DNA from 4 places in the Paenibacillus sp. FSL M7-1455 genome. Region 1 is predicted to be linked to each of the others. Evidence: riboswitches for the same ligand, from Rfam matches in the RefSeq annotation. Region 1 holds a riboswitch; each other region holds the start of a gene.

What was found. Region 1 has a riboswitch for thiamine pyrophosphate ahead of thiC (phosphomethylpyrimidine synthase ThiC). Riboswitches for the same ligand answer to the same signal wherever they lie in the genome.
Region 2: linked by a shared signal. The riboswitch ahead of tenI (thiazole tautomerase TenI) and the one ahead of thiC (phosphomethylpyrimidine synthase ThiC) in region 1 are both predicted to bind thiamine pyrophosphate.
Region 3: linked by a shared signal. The riboswitch ahead of NYE48_RS20195 (YkoF family thiamine/hydroxymethylpyrimidine-binding protein) and the one ahead of thiC (phosphomethylpyrimidine synthase ThiC) in region 1 are both predicted to bind thiamine pyrophosphate.
Region 4: linked by a shared signal. The riboswitch ahead of NYE48_RS21165 (ECF transporter S component) and the one ahead of thiC (phosphomethylpyrimidine synthase ThiC) in region 1 are both predicted to bind thiamine pyrophosphate.

Annotation. Positions count from the first base shown of each region.
Region 1 is NZ_JBBORO010000001.1:1,427,818-1,433,550, forward strand. Features, by position in the region: gene NYE48_RS06645 (hypothetical protein) at 9-515, shown strand; gene NYE48_RS06650 (transposase) at 764-1,957, opposite strand; gene NYE48_RS06655 (hypothetical protein) at 1,959-2,222, shown strand; gene NYE48_RS06660 (WG repeat-containing protein) at 2,784-3,080, opposite strand; TPP riboswitch at 3,265-3,378, shown strand; partial or broken gene thiC (phosphomethylpyrimidine synthase ThiC) at 3,702-5,498, shown strand.
Region 2 is NZ_JBBORO010000001.1:4,314,117-4,319,849, reverse strand. Features, by position in the region: gene pulA (type I pullulanase) at 1-2,046, shown strand, start outside; TPP riboswitch at 2,193-2,297, shown strand; gene tenI (thiazole tautomerase TenI) at 2,413-3,045, shown strand; gene thiO (glycine oxidase ThiO) at 3,029-4,201, shown strand; gene thiS (sulfur carrier protein ThiS) at 4,182-4,388, shown strand; gene NYE48_RS19900 (thiazole synthase) at 4,393-5,160, shown strand; gene NYE48_RS19895 (thiazole biosynthesis adenylyltransferase ThiF) at 5,157-5,733, shown strand, end outside.
Region 3 is NZ_JBBORO010000001.1:4,382,583-4,388,315, reverse strand. Features, by position in the region: gene NYE48_RS20210 (energy-coupling factor transporter transmembrane component T family protein) at 1-535, opposite strand, end outside; gene NYE48_RS20205 (ABC transporter ATP-binding protein) at 529-2,307, opposite strand; gene NYE48_RS20200 (ECF transporter S component) at 2,307-2,900, opposite strand; gene NYE48_RS20195 (YkoF family thiamine/hydroxymethylpyrimidine-binding protein) at 2,897-3,553, opposite strand; TPP riboswitch at 3,697-3,813, opposite strand; gene NYE48_RS20190 (HelD family protein) at 4,112-5,733, shown strand, end outside.
Region 4 is NZ_JBBORO010000001.1:4,584,843-4,590,575, reverse strand. Features, by position in the region: gene NYE48_RS21180 (phosphotransferase enzyme family protein) at 1-15, shown strand, start outside; gene NYE48_RS21175 (SDR family oxidoreductase) at 27-893, shown strand; gene asd (archaetidylserine decarboxylase) at 890-1,696, opposite strand; TPP riboswitch at 2,022-2,133, shown strand; gene NYE48_RS21165 (ECF transporter S component) at 2,239-2,847, shown strand; gene NYE48_RS21160 (ABC transporter ATP-binding protein) at 2,840-4,378, shown strand; gene NYE48_RS21155 (energy-coupling factor transporter transmembrane component T family protein) at 4,378-5,184, shown strand; gene NYE48_RS21150 (YheC/YheD family endospore coat-associated protein) at 5,210-5,733, opposite strand, start outside.

The sequences.
Region 1 (5,733 bases):
ATGCAGTTATGAAATCCACTATTAAACGTCTTCTTGTCACTTCACTGTCTGCGGCAAGTATTCTAGCAGTGACATCATCAGCATTCGCTGATGATAATTCTACAGCCGCCAACCCAGGTACATCCGATTCTAATCCACCAATCATTCAATTGGGAGATGAAAATATAACTGATGGTGGCATTGTTACTCCATTTTCGAGCACTCCAGTAATTGATAATCGCCCCATAAGCGGACACGATTATGAGGCTAGCTTTTACATCAAGCCTAACTTCGGTTATGTAAGATTGTATTTAAAGAACACAGGGCCAGATACGATAAATTTATCTGTTAATCAGGGAAGTACATCGGGTCCTCTGAAGTACTTTGCTAAAGTGTACCCTGGTCAAACATTCAATGAAATATTGAATCCAAAAGGTGCTTGGGCAGTAGGTGACTTTTACGTCAGTTTAGCATCTGGAAGTTTACCTATGAGTGGGCAACTCGGAGTTCGTATTAGCACGGACTTGAATTTCTAAAATATATTGAAGAAAGGAAGGCGAGCGAAACATGGCTCGCCTTTTTCAATTCTGCACCAAACAGTAATGTGCGAAGCAGGAAAATCATTCCTGATGTCGAACCAAGTATTTAATAGAGTGTTTTGCATAATTCCGTTTCAGAGAAGAAGCGATAGCATATTCACTGTCGTTAAGGGGTAATTTTCGAAAATGGTATTATATGGATGAAGAAAAGGGCAGACTTGCAGAATTTTAGAACAGCTCGTTTTTTAAGCGGCAGCCCGTTTTGAATGATGAGAAACGGCGAGCGCAGATGCAAGCAGAACAATGGCATTCAAATACTGGTGAGTTGTGACTTTCTGAATGCCCCGGACATGTGCGGCGTCTGCCGTCAAATAGGTTTTCAATCGGGAGTTGCAGCGTTCTACGCTGGTTCGTTCATTGTAAAGTTCCTTCCAACGCTTTGTATCCCGATGAGGGATGCTGTATCGCCGGAGATCATCCTTCGCATTTACTTTGACGACCATTCCATAGTTTGAAGACGAGCAGGCAGCCATGCCAAGCGGACAGTCGACTTTACCCGTGGCATGCGGGCAGCGAAATTTATGCATATCGCCGTCAACTCCCCAGTATGTCATCGCATAACCCATGGAACAGCACGGTGTTCCGTTCGAGGTCATGCCAGCAGGCGGTTCCTTCTCCCCCCGAAGATTAAGGGGAATGATGGCTTGTGCCTTGACGTTGCGGGCGGCCTCATAAACTTTCATTTGGTCGTAGCCCGCATCGAGTATGAAAAATCGTGTGCTCGTCCTGGACGCTGTTTTCTCGATCAGGCCCGGCGCCATTTCTCCATCATTGACATGCGCCGGCGTTACTTCCAAGGCGATCGGCAATTCACTTTTCGTATCGACCGCCAGATGAATTTTGTAACCAAACCATGTGATTTTATTGCCGAAGGAATCAATTTTTGCGCCCCAGTTCGCATTACCCGTTTGCTCGCTTTTGCGTTTGGGCTGCTTTTTCTCGTAAGCGCGGAGAGCGGCGCTGTCTATGGCGACGTTACTGCCTTCTATGATACCTTCCTGCTGACAGCGTGTGACCAAATCCTCAAAAAGCCGTTTTGCCAAGTCCTTTCTCGTCAGTTCTGAGAAAACTCGGCTTAATGTGGATATGGAAGGAGCTTCTCGATCCAGCGGAAGACCACACTGATAACGAAACCGGAGATCCGTATCCAAACGCTTATGCAACCCTGAAAAGGTACTTATTCCTTCAAGCGGCGCAGCCAAGAGTGCTCGTAGAATACCTTGTCTGCAGTATCCCTCAGCGCCTCGGGGTGAACGGCTTCTCAGTTCCTTGGCATACGGTCTCAGATCGAGAGAGCTGAAGAAGATCGGCAATCTCTCCTTGGGTTGAATTTTTAAAAGTTCTTCGAAGGAAAACAGACATTCTTGGAGAATATACAAAGTGACTTCCTCCATCCTTGAGGTTTTTGGGTTTGGTCACTTGAAAACTTCTCCAAGTTGGGGTGAAGTCCCTTTTTTATGTCCGAAAATCCTTACGGCTCAAGGCCTCAGATTACTGCAAAACGCTCAAATAAAAAAGTGGTTAAATATCCCTGATGAATCGGCATTAATCGAGTTTGATTGGGATGCTGTCGAACACCCGCTGAGCACAATGATCGGAATAACTCTAATCAACATGACGAGAATGGGCTTGGCCCATTTTTGAAGCAACAAAATCTTTTTCATCGTTGTCCTCCCTAATTGAAAGTATGGAATATCAATGTGGGAAAGGACTATTGTCGTCTTCATCAGGTGCTTCTCTTCGTCTGGCGATACGTACTATCCACCGCTGAATGCTGCTGAGTTGTGACAGTCTTACAGCCACAAACCAAATTGAACCGGCTGCAGCAATTTCATGCCCCCAGTGTATCTTTTGTGAAGAAAAATAGGTGAATGGAAGTAACACTACGGAAGAGATGAGAGCAATCGAGAATGCCAATTGAACCAAGTCATAAAAATGCTCCAGTCAAGTTCACCTCCGCATGAGCGATATGGGTTTTTTTATAATAATTATACGCTTTAAAAAACTGTGTAGTTTCACTAATCTGCCCGTTAGCTTAACGAAAAATGAAGCAGTTGCCAAAGGGAAGTTAGTTTCGATAAGTTAGCTGTAATGCGTTCTTTTTCCGATACAATCCGTGAAGCTCGGTTGTTCTGCCTTACTGTAGTTTTGTCACTCCGTTCGGAAGTTCGGAAGCCGGCGGCCAGACGATCGCTCCGCAGCGGTTCACGTACCCTCTGTTTTCTCGCTCGAAATCGGAACGAGCAAACTGATCACAGCCAATTCGCCGTTAAAATCGTCAGTCCAATAGAATTTCGACTCGATCACAAAGCGGCCGGATGTATTGATATAGCCGTACCTCTGCCCCTGGCTGGCCGGAGCCAGGCCGCCCTTGAACAAACCCCCGGCTGTAATGCCCTGGATGACTTTGGTGCCCTTCTTGTTGATATAGAAGGTGACTCCATTACGCTCGAGTTGTCCGTATCGGGGCCTGTCAGCCGTCTTTCCCAGGAGACGCTCCATGAGTATGTTCCGGTCTTAAAAGAAGCTGCCGCACAGATGGGACTCATGCTGGCCTGATCCGAAACGGCATTTTGGAAAATATGGTTGTTTTTCCGCCATGTTTAGGCTAAACTGTAATGGACAGCCCAAAGCGTGGGCTGACTGAACTGAATAGGACGCAGCGGCAAGATTGCCGTTAGCCGTCAAACGTTACTGGGGGAGTCCGAATTGTCCGGACTGAGACGGAATCGCATGAGATTCCGGACCCTTAGCACCTGATCTGGATCATGCCAGCGTAGGGAAGTAATCGGCGAAACAACGACGAGCATCGTCAACATGCCTTGAGTGAAGCCACCCCTGTGGGTAGACTTACCGCGGCATGTTTGGCGGTGAAAGATAGAGCCGGTTCCCTGGGGGAACCGGTTTTTTTATGCAGTATCCGAGACATCATCGCATCTCCATGGCGTTCCGACAAGGTGGAGATGTGTGGTGCGTGGCCATGATTACCATGTTCCCGCCCTGCCGAGGAGCTGTATCCCTGTTTTTGAATTCGCCCGTGCTGTACTTCCCTCATGCTTGGCCTGATGAACAGGTGCGCAGAATGAGCAAGGCCGGACCATACCATGAGGAGGAGAACGAGCGATGAGCACAGAACATGAAACAGGGGGACAGGAACACCATCGGGATACGGAAAAAGAAAGCACGGGGCGTCTGCGGCCTTTTCCGGGCAGCCGCAAGGTATACATTCAGGGCTCGCGACCGGACCTATTGGTCCCCGAACGCGAAATTGCCCTTCATGACACAAGCACTCCCCAAGGGGTGGAGCATAACGAAGCGCTCCGCGTGTACGATACGAGCGGTCCGATGACCGATCCGGATTATGAGGTGGACATCCGGACGGGCTTGCCTGCGCTGCGCAGGATGTGGATTACGGAGCGCGAAGACGTAGAGTCGTACAAAGGCCGGGCGATTAAGCCGGAGGACAATGGCTTGAAGCCGGGCAGCAAAAGAGCTGGAGCCGAGACGTATCCCGGCGTAACCGGGGAACCGCTGCGGGCACGGGAAGGACGATGCGTGACGCAGATGCATTATGCGCGGAGAGGCATCATTACACCCGAGATGGAATTCGCAGCCATCCGCGAAGGCGTGGAGCCCGAATTCGTACGGTAGGAGCTGGCCAGCGGCCGTGCCATTTTGCCTTCAAATATCAATCATCCGGAGAGCGAACCGATGATTATCGGACGCCATTTTCACGTCAAGATCAATGCCAACATCGGCAATTCGGCCGTATCGTCTTCCATTGAGGAAGAGGTCGAGAAGATGACCTGGGCCGTCCGTTGGGGAGCGGATACGGTTATGGACCTGTCCACGGGCAAAGACATTCACACCACCCGGGAATGGATCATCCGCAATTCGCCGGTACCGATCGGTACGGTGCCGCTCTATCAGGCGTTGGAAAAGGTCGGAGGGGAGGCGGAGGCGCTGACGTGGGAGCTGTACCGCGACACGCTGATCGAGCAGGCCGAGCAGGGTGTGGACTACTTTACGATCCATGCGGGCGTGCTGCTACGCTATATACCGATGACTGCCAAACGGATGACGGGCATCGTCTCACGGGGCGGATCGATCATGGCGGCATGGTGTCTGGCGCATCACCAGGAAAATTTCCTATACACCCATTTCGAAGAAATCTGCGAGATCATGAAGCGGTATGACGTCACCTTTTCGCTGGGAGACGGCCTTCGTCCGGGCAGCATCTATGATGCCAATGATGAAGCGCAGATGGCAGAACTTGCGACGCTGGGGGAACTGACCCAAATTGCCTGGAAGCATGACGTGCAGGTGATGATCGAGGGTCCCGGACACGTGCCGATGCACAAAATCAAGGAAAACGTGGACTTGCAAATGGAGATTTGCCAAGAAGCGCCGTTCTACACGCTCGGCCCACTGACCACGGACATTGCGCCGGGGTACGATCATATTACATCGGCCATCGGGGCGGCGATGATCGGCTGGTTTGGTACATCGATGCTCTGTTACGTTACGCCGAAGGAACATCTCGGCTTGCCAAACAAGGACGATGTGCGCGAAGGTGTCATCGCCTACAAAATCGCGGCCCATGCCGCCGATCTGGCGAAAGGCCATCCGCGTGCGCAGCGCCGGGACGACGCGCTTTCCAAAGCCCGCTTCGAATTCCGCTGGCGCGACCAGTTCAACCTCTCGCTCGACCCGGAACGCGCCATGTCCTACCACGATGAAACACTGCCTGCCGAAGGAGCGAAGCAGGCGCATTTCTGCTCGATGTGCGGGCCGAAGTTCTGCAGCATGCGCATTACGCAAGATATCCGCGCATTTGCCGCGGAGAAGGGATTGTCGGAACAAGAGGCAGTTGCCGCAGGCATGCAGGAAAAAGCCGAGGAATACCGGATGCGCTCATAATGTTGGCATTTTTGCTTGGTGTCTGCTGATCCGTTAAATTGACATTATTACTGCTTGTCCGCATGGAAACGGACAGAAAGAGAAGCAAAACAGCAAAAGCAGTTCATCTCCCTACCTTGGGAAATGAACTGCTTTTTTGGCATGTCATGCTTCACAAGCCAGACTTGGGCTGCATATTCAATTCCCTTTGCAAAATACGGTGCCAGAACGGAAAGAGGACTGTGGACGGTTATGC
Region 2 (5,733 bases), 2.9 Mb from region 1:
TACGGCGGACGGGATTTGGGCTGCACGTATAGCAAAGCGGAAAGCGTTTTTAAGCTGTGGGCGCCCGGGGCCGCAAAAGTGACGCTCGCGCTTTATGAGGATGCGGGTTGTTATAACGCGGACGGCCAGGTCATCGATCATGCGGGCGGACTGGAAATCGGGATGAAAAAGTGGAAGGACGGCGTATGGTTTTTGCGATTTTCCGGCGATCTTGCCGGCCGGTATTATATGTACAAGATCGAGCACCCGGATGGAACCGTCCGCTATGCCGCCGATCCGTATTCGAAAGCCGTCAGCGCCAACGGCGCCAGGTCGGCGATCGTGGACATGGAAGCCTGGAACCCGCCCGGCTGGGAAGCGGACCGCAGGCCGCCCCTGGCAGGGTGCGAAGACGCCGTTTTGTACGAACTGCATGTGCGCGATTTTTCGGCCGACCCTGGCGCCGGTTTTCAACATAAAGGAAAATTTAAAGCGTTTACGGAAACGGGATTGCGCGATAAGGACGGCAATGCGATCGGCATCGACCATTTGGAGGAGCTTGGAGTCACGCATGTCCACCTGCTGCCGGTATTCGATTTCCAAACGGTGAACGAGCTGCAGGCGGACGATCCCGGCGCTTCCGGGCCGAAGTACAATTGGGGGTATGATCCGCAGCATTTTAACTTGCCGGAAGGCTCCTACGCGACCGATCCGACCGTGCCGGGTCTCCGGATCCGCGAATTCAAGGAAATGGTCATGGCGCTGCACGGCAAAGGGATCCGCGTCGTGATGGACGTCGTGTACAATCATACCTACAGCGTCGAGGACGGACCGTTCGAGGCGGTCGTGCCCGGGTACTTCTACCGCAGGGACGCCGAAGGCAGGCTGGCAAACGGGTCCGGCGTCGGCAACGAGCTGGCGACGGAGCGCCCGATGGTCCGGAAATTCATCCTCGATTCGGTTCGTTATTGGGCGGACGAATATCACATCGACGGATTCCGTTTGGACTTGATGGGACTGATCGATACCGATACCGTCAGGCTGATGGTCGAAGAGCTGCGCCGCGAGGCGGACCCGGCCATCATCGTCTACGGGGAGCCCTGGACGGGCGGGGAGTCTCCGCTTGGGCGGCAAACGTTGAAAGGCAGCCAAAGGAATCTCGGCTTTGCCGTATTCAACGACCATTTCCGCGGCGCGATCAAAGGGGACAGCGACGGCGAAGGGAAAGGTTTTGCCACGGGCGGAACGGGCACGGAAGCGGCGGTCCTTGAAGGGGTCAGGGGATCGATTGGCGATTTCGCGGATGTTCCGCTCGAATCGGTCAATTACGTGACCGTTCACGACAATTTGAATTTATGGGATAAAGTGCTGACGACGCAGGGGCTGCGGGACGAGGCCAAGTTTCCGGACATCCGAAACGGGGAACTCGTTCACGGAGGGAGCCTGCATGAGGCCGTGGAAAATTCCGAGCCGTACCGGAGCATAGACGGCGAGAACATCATGAAAAGCGAGACGGTAAAACGCGCCCTCCTGGCCAACGGCATCGTGCTGACCTCCCAAGGGATTCCGCTCATTCATGCCGGCGACGAGCTGCTCCGCACGAAATACGGGGATCATAACAGCTACCGCAGCGGCGATGCCGTCAATGCCATAAGATGGGAAAACAAGCGGAGGTTTAGGCCGGTTTTTGACTATTACCGGGGCCTGATCGAGCTTCGGAGAAGCCACCCCGCCTTTCGCTTGAACTCCCGGAACCAGATTGACACCCATTTGGAAACGCTCCGCTGCGGGGAGCATGTCGTCGCTTTTATGCTGAAGGACTTTGCGGGCGGCGACGCTTGGAAAAACATCATCGTCGTCTATAACGCGAACAACCATGAGATTAAGCTGGACATTCCTTTTTCCAAAACCGGCTGGAAGGTCGCGGTAAACGAAGAGCGTGCCGGGAACGAGGCGCTTGATTGGATCCGGGACGAACAGGCGGTTGTTCCGGATCTGTCCATGATGGTGTTGTTCGAGGATGCGGGCGGCATCAGCCAAGCCCATCGATTTCTGCTTACGCGTTGACTGCCGCCGCCGCGTTTTGCCGTTTTTCGGTCCGGGGGCGCTTTTCGCCGGATGCTTCGGATGCTTCGGATGCGCGGGCTGAAAAAACAGGATGGAAGAGATTGCCACATACCGGATTTCATGTTATAGTAAATTTCAATTTCATAGCAAATCACTAGGGGTGCCTGACGGCTGAGACGGAAGTGCGATTTCCGGACCCTTTGAACCTGATCTGGAGCGATGCCAGCGGAGGGAAGTGGTAAGAACAACGTTTTATGCTTGCGCCTTATGCGTTTTTTTGGGGGCGCAAGGCTGTCGACGTGCGGAAAAGGCCACTTTCTTTCGGGAAAGCGGCCTTTAATTTTTTTTTGCGGGAGTTGAGGTCCTTTGACAGGGAGGGAACTGCATGTCGTTTCGACGGGAAGGCAGCCGCTGGATGAGCTGGCGAGAATTGCCGGCCTCATCCATCCATACGTGGATGCGTTTCATCTAAGGGAACGGGCCAAACCGGCGCGCGAGCTGCTGGAGGGAATCGGAATGCTGCTGGCTGCGGGGGTTCCCGCAAACCGCATCGTGGTGAACGATCGGGCCGACGTCGCGGCGGCCGCCGGGGTGCGGGGCGCGCAGCTCGGGCATCACAGCCTGGATGCATCCGATGTGAAGAAGTGGTTTCCGCAGCTGCGGATCGGCCGGTCGGTCCATTCGCTGCACGAGGCCGTGGCGGCCGAGGAGGAAGGGGCCGACTATGTCATTTTCGGGCATGTCTATGCGACGGCATCCAAGCCCGGTTCTCCGGCCCGCGGACCCGGGGAACTGAGGCTGCTCGCGAGCCGCGTCCGCATTCCCGTTATCGCCATCGGCGGTGTGATGCCGGCGAACGTGGCGGATACGCTTGAAGCCGGCGCGGCGGGCGTGGCCGTCATGAGCGGGATTTTGGAAGCGGCAGACCCGGTCAGCGCTGCTGCCGCTTACTATCAATGTTTACATAACGGGAGGGAAAACCATGGTCCATCAAGCTGACGTTGCTGACGTCGTCGTGGTCGGAGGCGGCGTCATCGGCGGTTCCATCGCGTACCATCTGGCAAAGAAGGGCAGGCGCGTATTGATTCTGGAGCGGGAGAAAATCGGCTCCGGCGCGTCGGGCGCGGCGGCCGGCATGCTCGGCGCCCAGTCGGAGACCCACCGGGCGGACGTGCTGTTCGACCTCGCGCGGCAGAGCCGGGCGATGTTTCCCCAGCTGGCGGAGGAGCTGAGGGAGCTTACCGGCATCGACATCGGGCTGGTGCAGAAAGGGCTTTTGAAGGTGGCGTTGACGCCGGACCAGGCCGCCGATTGCCGGCGGATGATCGCCTTTCAACGCCAAGCCGGGGAAACGGCCGCGTGGCTTACGCCTGCCGAAGCTAACGAGTTGGAGCCTAACCTGACGGGCCGCATCGAAGGCGCGATGCGGATTCCCGGGGACGGGCAGGTGTCGGCGCCCGAATTGACGGCCGCCTATGTCCGGGCAGCCGTCATGCTCGGCGCCGAAGCCAAGGAAAATTGCGGCGTTCGTTCGCTGCGGCTGGAACGGGGGCGGGTTACCGGCATCGTTACGGATGAAGGGACGATAAGCTGCGGACAGGCGGTCATCGCTGCAGGTGTCCACGGCCAGCGGCTGCTGGCGCAAGCGGGAATCGAAACCGACGTGTACCCGGTGAAAGGCGAATGCTTTTCGGTCGTAACGGAGGTCCCTTTGGTAAGCCATACCGTATTCACCGACGGCTGTTATTTGGTGCCGAAGCGGGGAGGGAGACTCCTCGTCGGAGCTTCCATGGTCGAGCGCAACGATGAGCTGACGGTGTCCGTCGAAGGTTTGATGGGGCTGATGGCCAAAGCAGCCGCCCTCGTGCCGCGGATAACGTCTGCCCGATGGGAGAAGGCGTGGGCAGGGCTGCGGCCGCAAACCCGTGACGGCCTTCCTTATCTGGGTGCCGCCGCAGGCTACGAAGGTTTGTTTGTCGCCGCGGGGCATTACCGCAACGGCGTGTTGCTGAGCCCCATTACCGGGGCGCTCATCGCTGAGCAGATGAGCGGAAGGCGGCCTTCATTCACAGGCTGGGAATCTTTTGCGCCGGACCGGCATCACGCCGTCAGGCCATCGGAGGGGAGGATCGCCCATGTTGGATTTGATCATTAACGGGAACGCCGTACAGGTGCCGGAGTCGGTAACGAAGGTGGCGCGGCTGCTAGCGCATTTCGGCCTGGACCGGCAGGTCGTCGTCGTGGAAATCAACGGGAACATACTCGAGAAAAACGAGCATAAGGACGCGGACGTCCGAAACGGAGACCGGATCGAACTGGTGCATTTTGTGGGAGGAGGATAAGGCGATGTTACACATCGGACCGCATCAATTTCAATCAAGATTGCTGCTTGGGACGGGGAAGTTCCCGAATTTTGAAGTGCAGAGGGAAGCGGTAAACGTGTCCGGCGCGCAAATATTGACGTTTGCCGTTCGGCGGATGAACATATACGAGCCAAGCCAGCCGAATTTTCTGGAGATGATCGACGTCGGGCGGTTTACGCTGCTGCCCAATACGGCAGGCGCGCGGACGGCGGAGGAAGCGGTGCGCATCGCAAAGCTCGCCAAAGCGTCCGGATTATGCGACATGATCAAGGTCGAGGTGATCGGCGACATGAAGACGCTGCTGCCCGATCCGGTCGAAACGCTGCGAGCTTCGGAATTGCTGCTGGAGGAAGGCTTCATCGTATTGCCTTACACGTCGGACGACGTGCTGCTTGCGAAGCGGCTGCAAGAGCTCGGCGTGCACGCGGTTATGCCGGGCGCCTCGCCGATCGGTTCCGGCCAAGGGATCGTGAACCCCTTGAATTTGAGCCTCATCATCGAGCAATCGACCGTGCCCGTCATCGTCGACGCCGGCATCGGCACGCCGTCGGATGCGGCCATTGCGATGGAGCTGGGCGCCGACGGCGTGCTGCTCAATTCGGCCGTTTCGGGAGCCAAAGACCCGGTAAAAATGGCCCTTGCCATGAAGCTCGCCATCGAAGCCGGGCGCCTCGGCTACGAAGCCGGCCGTATTCCGAAAAGGCGCTGCGGGGCCGCCAGCAGCCCGCTCGAAGGAATGAGCCTAACATGAGCGGGAACGGGACCCGGAACGGGCGGTATTCGCGGCAAGAACTGTTTCCCAAAATCGGACTGGACGGACAGCGGAAGCTGGGGGAGAGGCATGTCCTGATCGTCGGCGCGGGAGCGCTGGGGTCGGGAAGCGCCGAAACGCTCGTGCGTGCGGGCGTAGGCACCGTCACCATCGTGGATCGCGACTATGTGGAACCGAGCAATCTGCAGCGGCAGCAGCTGTACAGCGAGGAGGACGCCCTGCTGCGCCTGCCGAAAGCGGCGGCGGCCAAAGCCCGCCTGGAACGCATCAACCCGGACATCGACATCCGGGCCGTCGTAGCCGACGTCGCCATTCCGGAAATCGACGAGCTGGCGCAGGGCGTGAACGTGATCCTTGACGGGACGGACAATTTCGAGACGCGCCTGCTGATTAACGATATGTCGCAAAAGAAGGGCATTCCATGGATTTACGGGGCTTGCGTCGGCAGCTACGGACTGACCTTCACGGTCGTGCCCGGCCGCACGCCATGCCTGCATTGTTTGCTTGAAACGATGCCGCCCGGCGGCGCAACTTGCGATACGGCCGGCATCA
Region 3 (5,733 bases), 3.0 Mb from region 1:
TGGATAATTCCTCGCGGAACAAGGGCAAAAAACGAAAACCCGCCAAAATGCCGTAAGCGAGCTTGGGCGGCAGCTTGCACTGCTGCATCAGGCTGAGCATCAGCTTGACCGGGTCGGTCGTCAGCATAAACAGAAGCGATAGCGCGGAATACAGCAGCGTGCGCAATCCGAGCGACAGGGCCACCTGAAATGCGGCCGCCGTCACCCGAACCGGTCCGATGGACCATAGGATCGCGGAGCCCGGTTCCGGCTGCTCGCGCGGGAATACAGCGGCGGTCCAGAAATAACCGCATGCCAGGACAAGGAACGGCGAAAACAGAAGCAGCCATCTTCTCCAGGAGACGTTCCCGAATATCCATGTGACAAGCAGCGTCATGACCAGCGCCGTCGAAGTCGTCACCGGATCGAATACCAGCGATAGCGGGAGCACGCACAATACGACGGTCACGCCTTTGATGACCGGATTCAGCTCCTCAAGCCGAAGCAGCCGCGGCCGGGGGACCGGGACGGATTTTTCGCTCTGGACGTTCAGCATGGATCTCCCACCTCCATGGCTTGCAGCAACCGCGCGGCTATCGGAGGGATAAGGCCTTGATCTTCCAGAAATCGCGCGGGCTTGGACCAGAGCGAGATCGGAGGCCCCTCGAAGTGAATCGAACCGTTGTTCATCACGATTACGCGGTCGGCGTATTCCTGCACGAATTCCATGTCATGCGTGATGACGACGACGGCCAACCCCTGGTCCGCGCGGGCCCGCAGGCCTGACATCAGCTCCTTGGCCCCGTGGGCGTCCTGCCCGTAGGTCGGTTCGTCGCACAGCAAAATTTGCTGTTCGTCCGACAGCATGGCGGCCACGCTCAGGCGCCGCTTCTGTCCTTGGCTCAACGAGAATGGGCTGAAGGATTCGCGGCCCTCCAGACGGAATCGTTGCAAAAGGCCGTTTACCCGCTCGCCGATTTCCGTCTCGCTGCGGTTCTGCAATCGAAAGGAATAAGCCAACTCGTCATACACCGTATCGGCGACGAGTTGATGTTCCGGATGCTGGAAAATAAAGCCGATCCGGCTCCGGAGCTCGGCTTCCTTCCAGTCCGGCAGCGGTTTGCCGTCCAGCGTGACGCTGCCGGACGAAGGCTCCAGAAGCCCGGACAGCACGGCGAACAGCGTCGATTTTCCCGCACCGTTCCTGCCGGTAACCGCCAGAAGCTCTCCCGCGCGGACCGACAGGGAGATCTCCTGGATCACCGCCCGTTTTCTCCGGAAGAAGGACAACCGTTCTGCGCGAAGCAGGATGCGTCCGGCAACGCCGGGGCCGGCTGCGTGTTCGGAGACGGCCGCGCCGCGGCGCGCAGGTTCCGCGTTTTTTTGTAGCCGCGCCCGAAGCGAACGGGTCGCTTGTTTTTGAATTTGGGCCGGATAGCCCGTCCATTCCTCGATAAGCTCCCGGGCGGAAAGCGGCAGCGGGCCCGGGATGTCCCCGGCATCCGCTTGGCCGCCGGTCACGCCGGCATCCCGGATCAACGCGCGGTGAAGCGTGGCGGCCCGAGGGAGCCAAATGCCGGCTTGCGCCGCTTCGTGTGCTTGATTCATAAAAAACGCATCCGGCTTCCCCTCATATCGAAATGTTCCTTGCTTGTCCATAACGACAAGTCGGTCGACGTATTCGATCCATGGATCGAGGTTGTGCTCGATCAGCAGGATCGTCATCGGCAGCAGCCGGCGGAGGGCATGGAGCCGGTCCGCGAGCAGCTGCGCCGAAGCCGGATCGAGATTCGACGTCGGTTCGTCCAGGATGAGCACCTTGGGCCTAAGGACGAGCGCCGCGGCGATGGCGACGCGCTGTTTTTGCCCTCCGGAGAGCGTATGGATTTCTTTCTCCCGGCAATCGCTCAGCTGAACGAGCTTCAGCGCATCTTCGATCCGCCCGCCGATCTCCTCCCGGGGGCAGCCGATGTTTTCCAGGCAAAAGGCCAGCTCCTGCTCGACCGTCAACATGCAAAACTGGCTGTCCGGGTCTTGAAAGACGATGCCGACGGTTTGGGCCGTTTTTCCGGGATGGCGAAGGTCCGGCGTTTCTCCGAACAGCTTCACGCTGCCGGTAACGACGCTTTCCACCGCATGCGGGTATATCCCGTTCAGACAGAGGGCGAGCGAGCTTTTTCCGCAGCCGCCGGGACCCAAAAGCAGCGTGATTTCCCCCTTGTATAACGACATCGAAACCGAAGACAGCACGTCATCCCCAAGATGGTCGTCGAGCTTCAGGGAAATCCGGTCGGCTTCCAGCACCGGTCGGCGGTCTACAGCGGCCATTAGGAAACCTCCGCCTTGGAACTCAGCTGACCGCGCGAAGTTTTGGCGATCGGGAAGCTGCGGAGCACGCCGGTTTTGGCCAGCGCGTCGGCGATCCATTTGCCGAGCAGGCCGGCGAGCAGCACGGAGCTGACGATGCGGGCGATGAACATGGCCAGCAGCAGGCCCGGGGACAACGCGGCAAAGCCCGAGTGGATGAAACCCCAGGCAAAGCTGAAGACGGCCGAACCGGCGCCTGCGGCCATCAAGGCCGGGGCGGAATAGTTCCGGTAACGCAGCGCCGCAAAGACGGCTTCAGCCCCGAGCCCCTGGATAAAGGCCGACAAAATAAGCACCGGCCCTGCCGTATTGCCGATCAGAAGCTCGACGGTTCCGGCCACCGTTTCCGACAAAAGCGCGGCTCCCGGACGCTGCAATATATATGCCGAGATGATGGATACGATAAACCAGATCCCGAAAATGACCTCGTATCCCATCGGCCCCATCAAGCCGACCAGGACGTTGCCGACCTGAAGGAAAAGAACGTATACGACGGCAAAAACGACCGACAGCGAACTCAGCACGATAATGTCGCGCAATTTCCAGTTTTTCATCGGATCTGCGCCTCCCCGGCTTGGTTTCGCGCAGGCTTCGGGGAAGGGCTGTTGCACGACAGGGTTGCGGTCATCACCAAATGGGACGTTTCCTCCGCAGCGTTGGCAAACGCCTGCTCCAGCGTCCGGAACACGTCGCCGGCAGTCCCGTCGAGGCGGCTTGCATAATGAACGCTTCCGGAGAAGGTGCCCAGCGTTTGAGCCGTCCGGACCGCCTCCGCGATCATGCCCATATATCCCGGCGCGTTCATCGGATAAAGGGCGAACTGCGCCGACGTGTCGACCCCCGAGGGGGCATCGTTCAAACGGACGTCATCCTCCGACATGTACGCGTCGCCGCTGGAGTCGCCCGGGCAGCCGATCGAAAATGTGCCGCTGAACACGACATGCTCCCCGCTTTCCGCCGCATGGGCGAACATCGACTGGGCGACGTCGAACACCTGGGACATCCGCCCGCGGACGCAGGTGCTGACATCGTCCGTAAACATCCATACTTTGGACGTATTCGTCCGTTTCAAAGCCTCTTCGATGATTTCGGCAAAACGGCCGCTCATCGGATAAATCGAAAAGCGGCAGCCCGCGATGCGGCTGGTCCCGCAAGCGCCGGCGGATCCCCCGCACGCATCTATGCCGCTATGCAAATTTTCAGTCATAACCTTCGTTTCCTCCTTCAACGAACGCTGATCGATTTTCAACTTCAAGCCGGCCGGCACGCAAAAAAACCGCACCCGAAAGAGTGCAGCTCGCGGACGGCTCGAAGGCCGGTTCCGTCGTTCGGATCGAAAGGCCTCGAAGCAGTCGTTTCACCGCACTTCCCCACGCTAGTATGACCTAGATCGGGTGTAAAGGGTTAACGTTCGCGCATGCATTCGCTACTTGTCTCTCAGCCAGAAAGGCACCCCTAGTGCTATCTATCCGTATGCAGTTTTTTGCTGGTTCCCATTATACAGCTTCGAAAAAGATTGTAAAGACCCGAGCCTTTTGAAAGCGCCGTTTTCACAACGGGCCGCGCTGGAGAATGCGCCTTCATTGTGATATACTGAATATCCTTTCTAAGCGGGCTTATGGCTCACGACTAAGCATCAGCTTACCAGGGCAGGGTGGTTCGCGGCGTTCGCCCCGCACATATCGCAGGGTTGCAGGCGAACGGCGCACGAACGGCTCCCGCGGCCATTTTGGCTGGCGGAAAAACTTTTAGGAGGTAACTGAAATTGGAGCAAACTTTTCAAAGTGCCTATCAAGAGGAAGAGCGAAGGCTGAATGCAACGATAGCGGAAATCGACAAGCAGCTGGAGCGGCTGCGCGCGATCCCGGTGTATACCGGGCATGATTTTACCGAGCAGGTGCTCGAGGCCGGGCGCGAGGAAAAAAGGCAGTCCTTGGCCAAGAGCCTGGCGGCCCCTTATTTTGGACGGCTTGATTTTCAGGAAAAAAAGGATGCCGCGCCCACACCGCTTTACATCGGCAAAATCGGCGTCGATCACGAGGAGGTCGGCGAGCAGCCGATGGTCATCGATTGGCGGGCCCCGATCGCCAGCGTTTTTTATTCCTTCACGGGCGGGGATGAACCGGCTTCGTACGAAGCGCCCGAAGGGACGATCGAAGGGCTGGTGTATTTAAAGCGGAACCTCGTCATCCGGAAGCAGATTTTGGAGCGGGTGTCCGACACGTATGACCGGAACGGCGACCAGCCGGCCGTATCCGACGAATTTCTGGTATACCGGCTGGGCGAAAACAAGGACAACAAGCTGCGCGATATCGTTTCCACCATCCAGGCGGAGCAGGACAAAATCATCCGCGCGGCAAAAAATACGGCGCTGATCATCCAAGGGGTGGCGGGAAGCGGAAAAACGACCGTGGCGCTGCACCGCCTCGCCTATTTGCTGTATCAATACAAGGAGCAGGTCACGGCAGAGAAGATGATCATTTTTGCCCCGAACCATATGTTCCTCGATTACATTTCCGACGTGCTGCCCGAACTCGGCGTCGGGGACATCCAGCAGAGCACGTTCGCGGATTGGGCCATGAAGCAGCTCGGCATCGAGCTCCCGCTTGCCGATCCGTCCGAGACGCTTTCCTACTGGTTCGAATCGGACGGGGGAATGCCGGAGGTGACGGACGAGGTTCCCGGACGCTTCAAGGGCTCGATCCGGTTCATGGACATGATCCGCGCCTGCATCGAGGCGATGGAAGACGCTTCTGTGCCCCAAGCGGACTTTATGCCTTGGGAGGGCGCCGTGCTCGCGCGCGATACGATTCTCCACTGGTTCAACGACGAATATAAGCCGTATCCGCTCGCGAAGCGGAAAGAACGGGTGATGGCGAGAATCCACCGGTGGGTCGAGATGGAGCTGAAAAAGTCGCCTTCGGCCGCCGCGATGAAGGAGCGGAAGAAAAAAGCGTCCCAGCGCGAAAAATCATATGCCGCCAAGTGGCCGAAGTTCGAGCCGCTCGTGCTGTACAAGCAAATGTTCAAAGCGCTGAAGCTGCAGGCCGGCTGGCCGGAAGAACTGCTGGCGGGCATTCCGGGCGCCGTGTTGAAATCGACGCAAAAGGATTTGAAAAAGGACATTCTGCGCGAGGAAGACCTGCCTGCCCTGTTGTACATCCATTATTTGCTCAACGATATCACGGGAGAACAGCGGTTCGACCATATCGTCATCGACGAGGCGCAGGATTTTTCGCCATTTCAGGTCGCGGTCCTCGATTTGTTCGTGAAAGGCCACTCCTTTACCATTCTCGGGGATTTGTCCCAGGGCATCCATGCCTACCGGGGAGTCCATGGCTGGGAGGAAATGAGGGCCTGGTTCAATCCGGAAGACACGGCGTATTT
Region 4 (5,733 bases), 3.2 Mb from region 1:
GCGATTCCCGTATAAGGTGGGGTAACATGAAAACAATGCAAGGGGAGCCGGTAGCCCTGGTCACGGGCGGTTCAAGCGGCTTCGGGCTGCTGACGGCGGTTGAGCTTGCCCGGCGGGGATTCGCCGTCATCGCGGGCATCCGGAGGATGGAGGCGCAGGCAGGGCTGATGGACGCGGCGGCGGAGGCCGGGGTGCAGGGAAAAATCGTTGCCGTGCGGCTGGACGTTACCGACCCGGCCGGCGTGGCGGACGCTGCGGCATACATACGCCGGCAGTACGGCCGGTTGGACGTGCTGGTCAACAATGCCGGAACGGCCTACGGAGGTTTCGTCGAGGAGGTGCCTGCCGCGATTTGGCAGGAACAGATGGATACGAACTTTCACGGCATGGTGCGGGTGACGCAGGCGGTGCTGCCGATCATGCGGGAGCGGGGGAAAGGCCGGATCATCCAGATGAGCAGCATCAGCGGCCGCATCGGATTTCCGGGATATGCGCCGTATGCTTCCTCGAAATTCGCCATGGAGGGTTTCAGCGAATGCCTTGCGCTCGAAGCCAAACCCTTCGGCATCGATGTGGTCCTGGTAGAGCCCGGTGCCTACGGCACCCCGATTTGGGACAAGGGGTTCGCGCAAATGAGCGCTCCCGAAGGTTCGCCTTACCGGGCCATGATGGACAAGGTGCTGGCGTTTTCGCGAAAAAGCGCACGACAAGGAGGCGACCCGAAGGAGGTAGCCGAACTCGTTGCGCGTATCGCATGCATGAAGCGGCCCGCGTTCCGGTACGCCCTGCCGGGAAGCACGCGGTTGACGCTCCGGGCCAAAGCGATCCTGCCGGGGCGTTTGCTGCAAAAGATGATCGCTTCCGTCATGGGACGGGACGAAAGCGGATCTTAGCCCTTGTCCCGCGGGACCGGAGGGTGAAGCGTTCCGAGAAGCTGGCCCATCCGGACGTGGTCCCCGGGCTTCAGGCCGGCCCTTGGCGTAAACGTTCCGTCCTGCGTCAGCAGCACGACGGTCGAGCCGAATTCGAAATAGGCCAGGTCGTCGCCGTTGTTCCAGCGGGACACGGATTCGTCGTCGTAACGGATGCTGCTGACGTTCATGGCGCCGACCTTCACGACGGCCACCTCGCCGTATTCCCCGGCGATGTAGGTGATCAGCCGCTCGTTCCGGCACAGCACCGATTTCATCCGGGTCATGCCGAATTCGTTGACCGGATAAGCCCGGCCCTTGATGTGCTCGCTTTCCGTACGCACCCCCGTAATGGGGGAATGGATGCGGTGGTAGTCGGTCGGGCTTAAATAAAGCACAAAAAAATAGCCGTGTTTGTACAGCTCCAAATGGGGGGAGAAGTTCAGCAGCTCCGCCACGGAATAATCCTGGCCTTTGACGTTTAATATCGTCCCCGCGGAAATGTCGCCCATGGCCGTTATTTTGGCGTCGACCGGGCTTGTCAGCACGTTCGGCCCTTCCTCGACCGGGCGCATGCCCGGCTTCAGCCGGCGCGAAAAAAACTCGTTCAGCGTCCTGTATTCGTGGATTTCCTTTTCGGCTTCGTCGGCTGGAATCTGATAGCTTTTTATAAAATAAGGGATGACGCCCCTGCTGAGCCTGCTATGGGAAAAACGCCCCATCAATGCGGATAGCCACTTTCTTGAGGAGAGCTCCGTCATCAGCCTTAACAATCGTTTTGCCATGCTATTTCTCCCTTCGGATGGTGCTTCGAGTCGATTTATAGAGTTAACGTGCGCGGCCGCCTTTTGGTTTCACCGAATTTCGGCCGGATCCGAAATGCGCAGCATACTATTTTTGGAACACTCTGAAATATATTGACATAGAATAGCGGTTAAATCAATAACGTCTAACGCAAGACGGACGGCCGCATGCAGGGGGAGGAAGTAGGGCAGGGGCTGCCGAGGAAAAATTTTTTCTGTTGCCAACCGGCACGGAATTGGTGTATTTTGGAACCAGGAACCGGACGCTTTCGCATGCTTCGTTTTTTTGGCGAAGGGCGGTCCGTTACATATGGGATGCGGGAGCTTGAGTGAATCAGGCTGAGATTGCAGCTGTATCCGCTGCTGACCGGGAATCTGATCTGGATAATGCCAGCGTAGAGAATTCGCGATAGAAGCCCATGGACCGGGCTTATTTAACCGTCTCTCTTTGCGTATCCAGGGCGGTTTTTTTCATGCCTATTTTTGCGCATTCCCGCTCACCGAAGAAGAGAGGAAGATGTAGGATGAATCACGTGCTTCAGGCGGAAAAAAGGAAAGGGCTGCGGCTGAGCGACCTGCTGGTCACGATTTTGCTGTCGCTTGCGCTTGGCGTCGTCTATCATTTTTGGAGCTCGGTGTACGATCTGTTCAAGCCGCTGTTTTTTCAGGCTGATGAGCTGGTGTACGGGGTCTGGTTTTTGGCGCCGACGCTCGCCATGCTCCTGATTCGCAAACCCGGCGTTGCCCTGTTGGCGGAGGTGGCGGCGGCACACGTGGAAATTTTGTTCGGCAGCGAATGGGGCGTTCAGCTGGTGCTGTACAGCGTCGCGCAGGGCCTTGCGGCGGAACTGGTTTTTGCCTTGCTGCGCTACCGCAGCTTCAAGATGGGGACGGCGGCATTTGCGGGCGCGGCCGCTGCGCTCGGTTCGTTTGCGGTCGATGTTTATTTCGGTTACGTGACGGACTATACGCTCGGGATGATGCTGTTCAAATACGTGCTTAGAATCATCAGCTCCGCGATTTTGGCGGGATATTTGGCGTTTGCGCTGGCGAAGGCATTGGAGGCTACCGGCGTGACGCAGCTGCTGCGGCCCGTGACCCAAAAGGATTATGAAGCGCTTGACCATGATTGAGCCGTTGGATTTAGAACCGTTCGGGCCGGAGACCGTGGCGGGAGTCAGCAAGCTCAGGCTTAAATTTCCGGGAGAGCCGTCTTTCGTGTTCAAGGATTTGTCCCTGTCCGTTCGTCGCGGCGAGAAAGTGCTGCTGCTCGGGCCCAGCGGCTGCGGCAAATCGACGCTGCTGCAGGTGCTCGGCGGGCTGATTCCGCAAGTGATCGAGGTGCCGATCAAAGCGGAAGGCATCGTGGCGCCGGATTCCAGAGGGTACGTGTTCCAGGATCCGGATACGCAGTTTTGCATGCCATACGTCGACGAAGAGCTGGCGTTCGTATTGGAGAACCGCGGCATTCCGCGGGAACGGATGGTGCCCGAAATGCGCCGGGCCCTTGAAGCGGTCGGTTTGCGTCCGGATCTGCTGCATGTTCCGGTAGACAGCCTGTCCCAAGGCATGAAGCAGCGGCTGGCGCTGGCCTCCGTGCTGCTGCTGGAGCCCGAGGTCATTTTTCTGGACGAACCGTCCGCCCTCCTGGATCCCGAGGGAAGAAAACAGATGTGGGAGTCCGTCTGGAAAGCGGCGGAAGGGCGGACTTTAATCGTCGTGGAGCACCGGATCGAAGAGATCGCGGACCGGATGGACCGGATCGTCCTGCTGGCTCCGGACGGGAGCATTCTCGGCGACGGCCCTCCCGCATGGGTTTTCGGCGCCTTCCGGCGGGAGCTGCAGCAGTACGGCATCTGGTATCCGGGCGTATGGGCGGATTTTTTCAAGGTGCTTGACCTGAGGCGGGGCGGAGCGGCGAAACCGTTGGAACCGGACGCATCCGCTCCGCTTCTCACGCTGCGGCGGTTTTCGGGATTCCGGGCCGGCCGGCCCGTGGTGCGGGCAGACGAGGCGCGGGTCGATCCCGGGGATTTTATCGCGGTCGTCGGTCCGAACGGGGCGGGCAAAAGCTCGTTGTTGCTCAGCCTGATGTCGCTGCTGCGCTTTCGGGGGGAATACCGGTTATGCGGGGAGGCCATGCCGGAAACGGAGGGCGCTTCCCGGAGAGCGCGCCGGGCGATTCGTCCGCCCACGGACCGGATCGGTTACGTGTTCCAAAACCCGGAATTCCAGTTCGTCGCGGAATCGGTGCTGGGGGAAGCCGGCTTTTCCGCGAAAGCGAAACAAGCGGGGAAGGCCGAGGCCGAAGCGAAAGCGCGAAGGTTGCTGCGATTCTTTCATTTGGAAGGGCTGGAACGCCGCCATCCGTACCAGCTTTCCACCGGCCAAAAACGGAGGCTTAGCATGGCGGCCGCCGTCGTGGGCGAGCAGCCCGTCCTTTTGCTGGATGAACCGACTTTCGGCCAGGATGCCCGGAATACGTTTGCGATCCTCGAATACTGCCTGGAGATGCAGGAAAAGGGCGCAGCCATCGTAATGGTCACCCATGAAGAGAATATCGCCCGGCGTGTTGCCACGAAGGTGTGGGAGGTGCTGGACGGCGCGGTTACCGAACGTCCGGCGATCGAGGCCGATCTGGCAGAAAGGCGGGCGGGCACATGATCGAATTGCTGAAACCTACGCGGCAAACGGTGCTGCTGCGCACCAATCCGGCCATCAAGCTCGTCCTGTTTGTCGCGTTGTGCCTGGTCACGGTGCTGACGCGGAACATCGACTTCGCGGCGTACCAGGCGCTGACTTATACCGTTCTATTGTTCGCGTTCGGCGGGTTTCCGGTCCGGAAGACGCTGCTGTTGGTTCTGCCGTTTGGTTTTCTTTTCGTCTCCTCTTCGATGACGATGATCCTGTTCGGGAAGGGGGACACGTTGTGGTGGCAGTGGGGGCTCTTTCGCATTTCGGAGGAAAGCTTTTACCGCGGGCTGCATCTGGGATTCCGCTCGATTGCGTTTGCGGCCGAAGGGTTGCTTTTTGTCAGCACGACGCCGTCCGTGAAGCTGTTTTACGCCCTGATGCAAAATTTCAGGCTGGCCCCACGGTTTGCTTACAGCTTTATGGCCTCGATCCGCCTGCTGCCGATGGTGTGGGAGGAATTTTTGATCCGCAGGCAGGCGCTTCAGGTACGGGGGATCACGGTTCGCGGAAAAGGGTTGCGGGGGATGGCGGAGCATGTCCGGCTGTACGCCGTGCCGCTCCTGTCCCAAAGCATCCGCCGGGCCCACCGGGTAGCCGTTGCGATGGAAGCGAAGCAGTTTGACGGCGGGGGAAAACGAACCTATTATTACCCGTCGAACGTTTCATGGACCGACGCGGCCGCCGTCCTGCTGCTTGCCCTCGCTCCATGCGCGGCTTATGCCGCCGCGGTCGTCTTCCCGTGGTTCGGCATCGCCGATGTCCGCTATCATTCCTAAACATGAGGGAACGAGGGAGCGGGCATCAGTCCCCAAGAAGATAACGTGCATAGGCCATGGGTTTGCGGTACGTTTCCATCCACAGCCCGTTCAGGCCGGCCTTGCGGAAGCCGTAACGCTGATCGCGTCCGTTGCATTCGATAAAATAAGGTTTCCCCGTTTTCGACAAGCCGATGTCGAGCCCGAAGTCGGCCGCCCAGGGGAGATGCAGCTCCAATCTTGCGGCGATCCGCAGGGCAAGCTGTTTTACGTCCGTCAAGACGACATCGGGCGCCAATCCGGGAAGGCTTTCGGCAAGGACGGTTTCGGCGGGAAAAGCCCTGCCTCCTTGCGCCACGTTCGAGACGAAGGTGCGGGAGGAGGCCGCCTTCGCGTACAACCCCGTGATTTCCCATTGTCCGCTGATGCCCCGCTGCACGGAAACGCGCAGGTCGTACGGCCGGTCCTTGTACTCCGCCAGGGCGATGCGTTCCTGCACGAGGTAAGGCATGCGCGCGAGCCGTCTCCGCAGCATGGCCGGCAGCTGGTTTTGATGCAGCGTTACCGTTT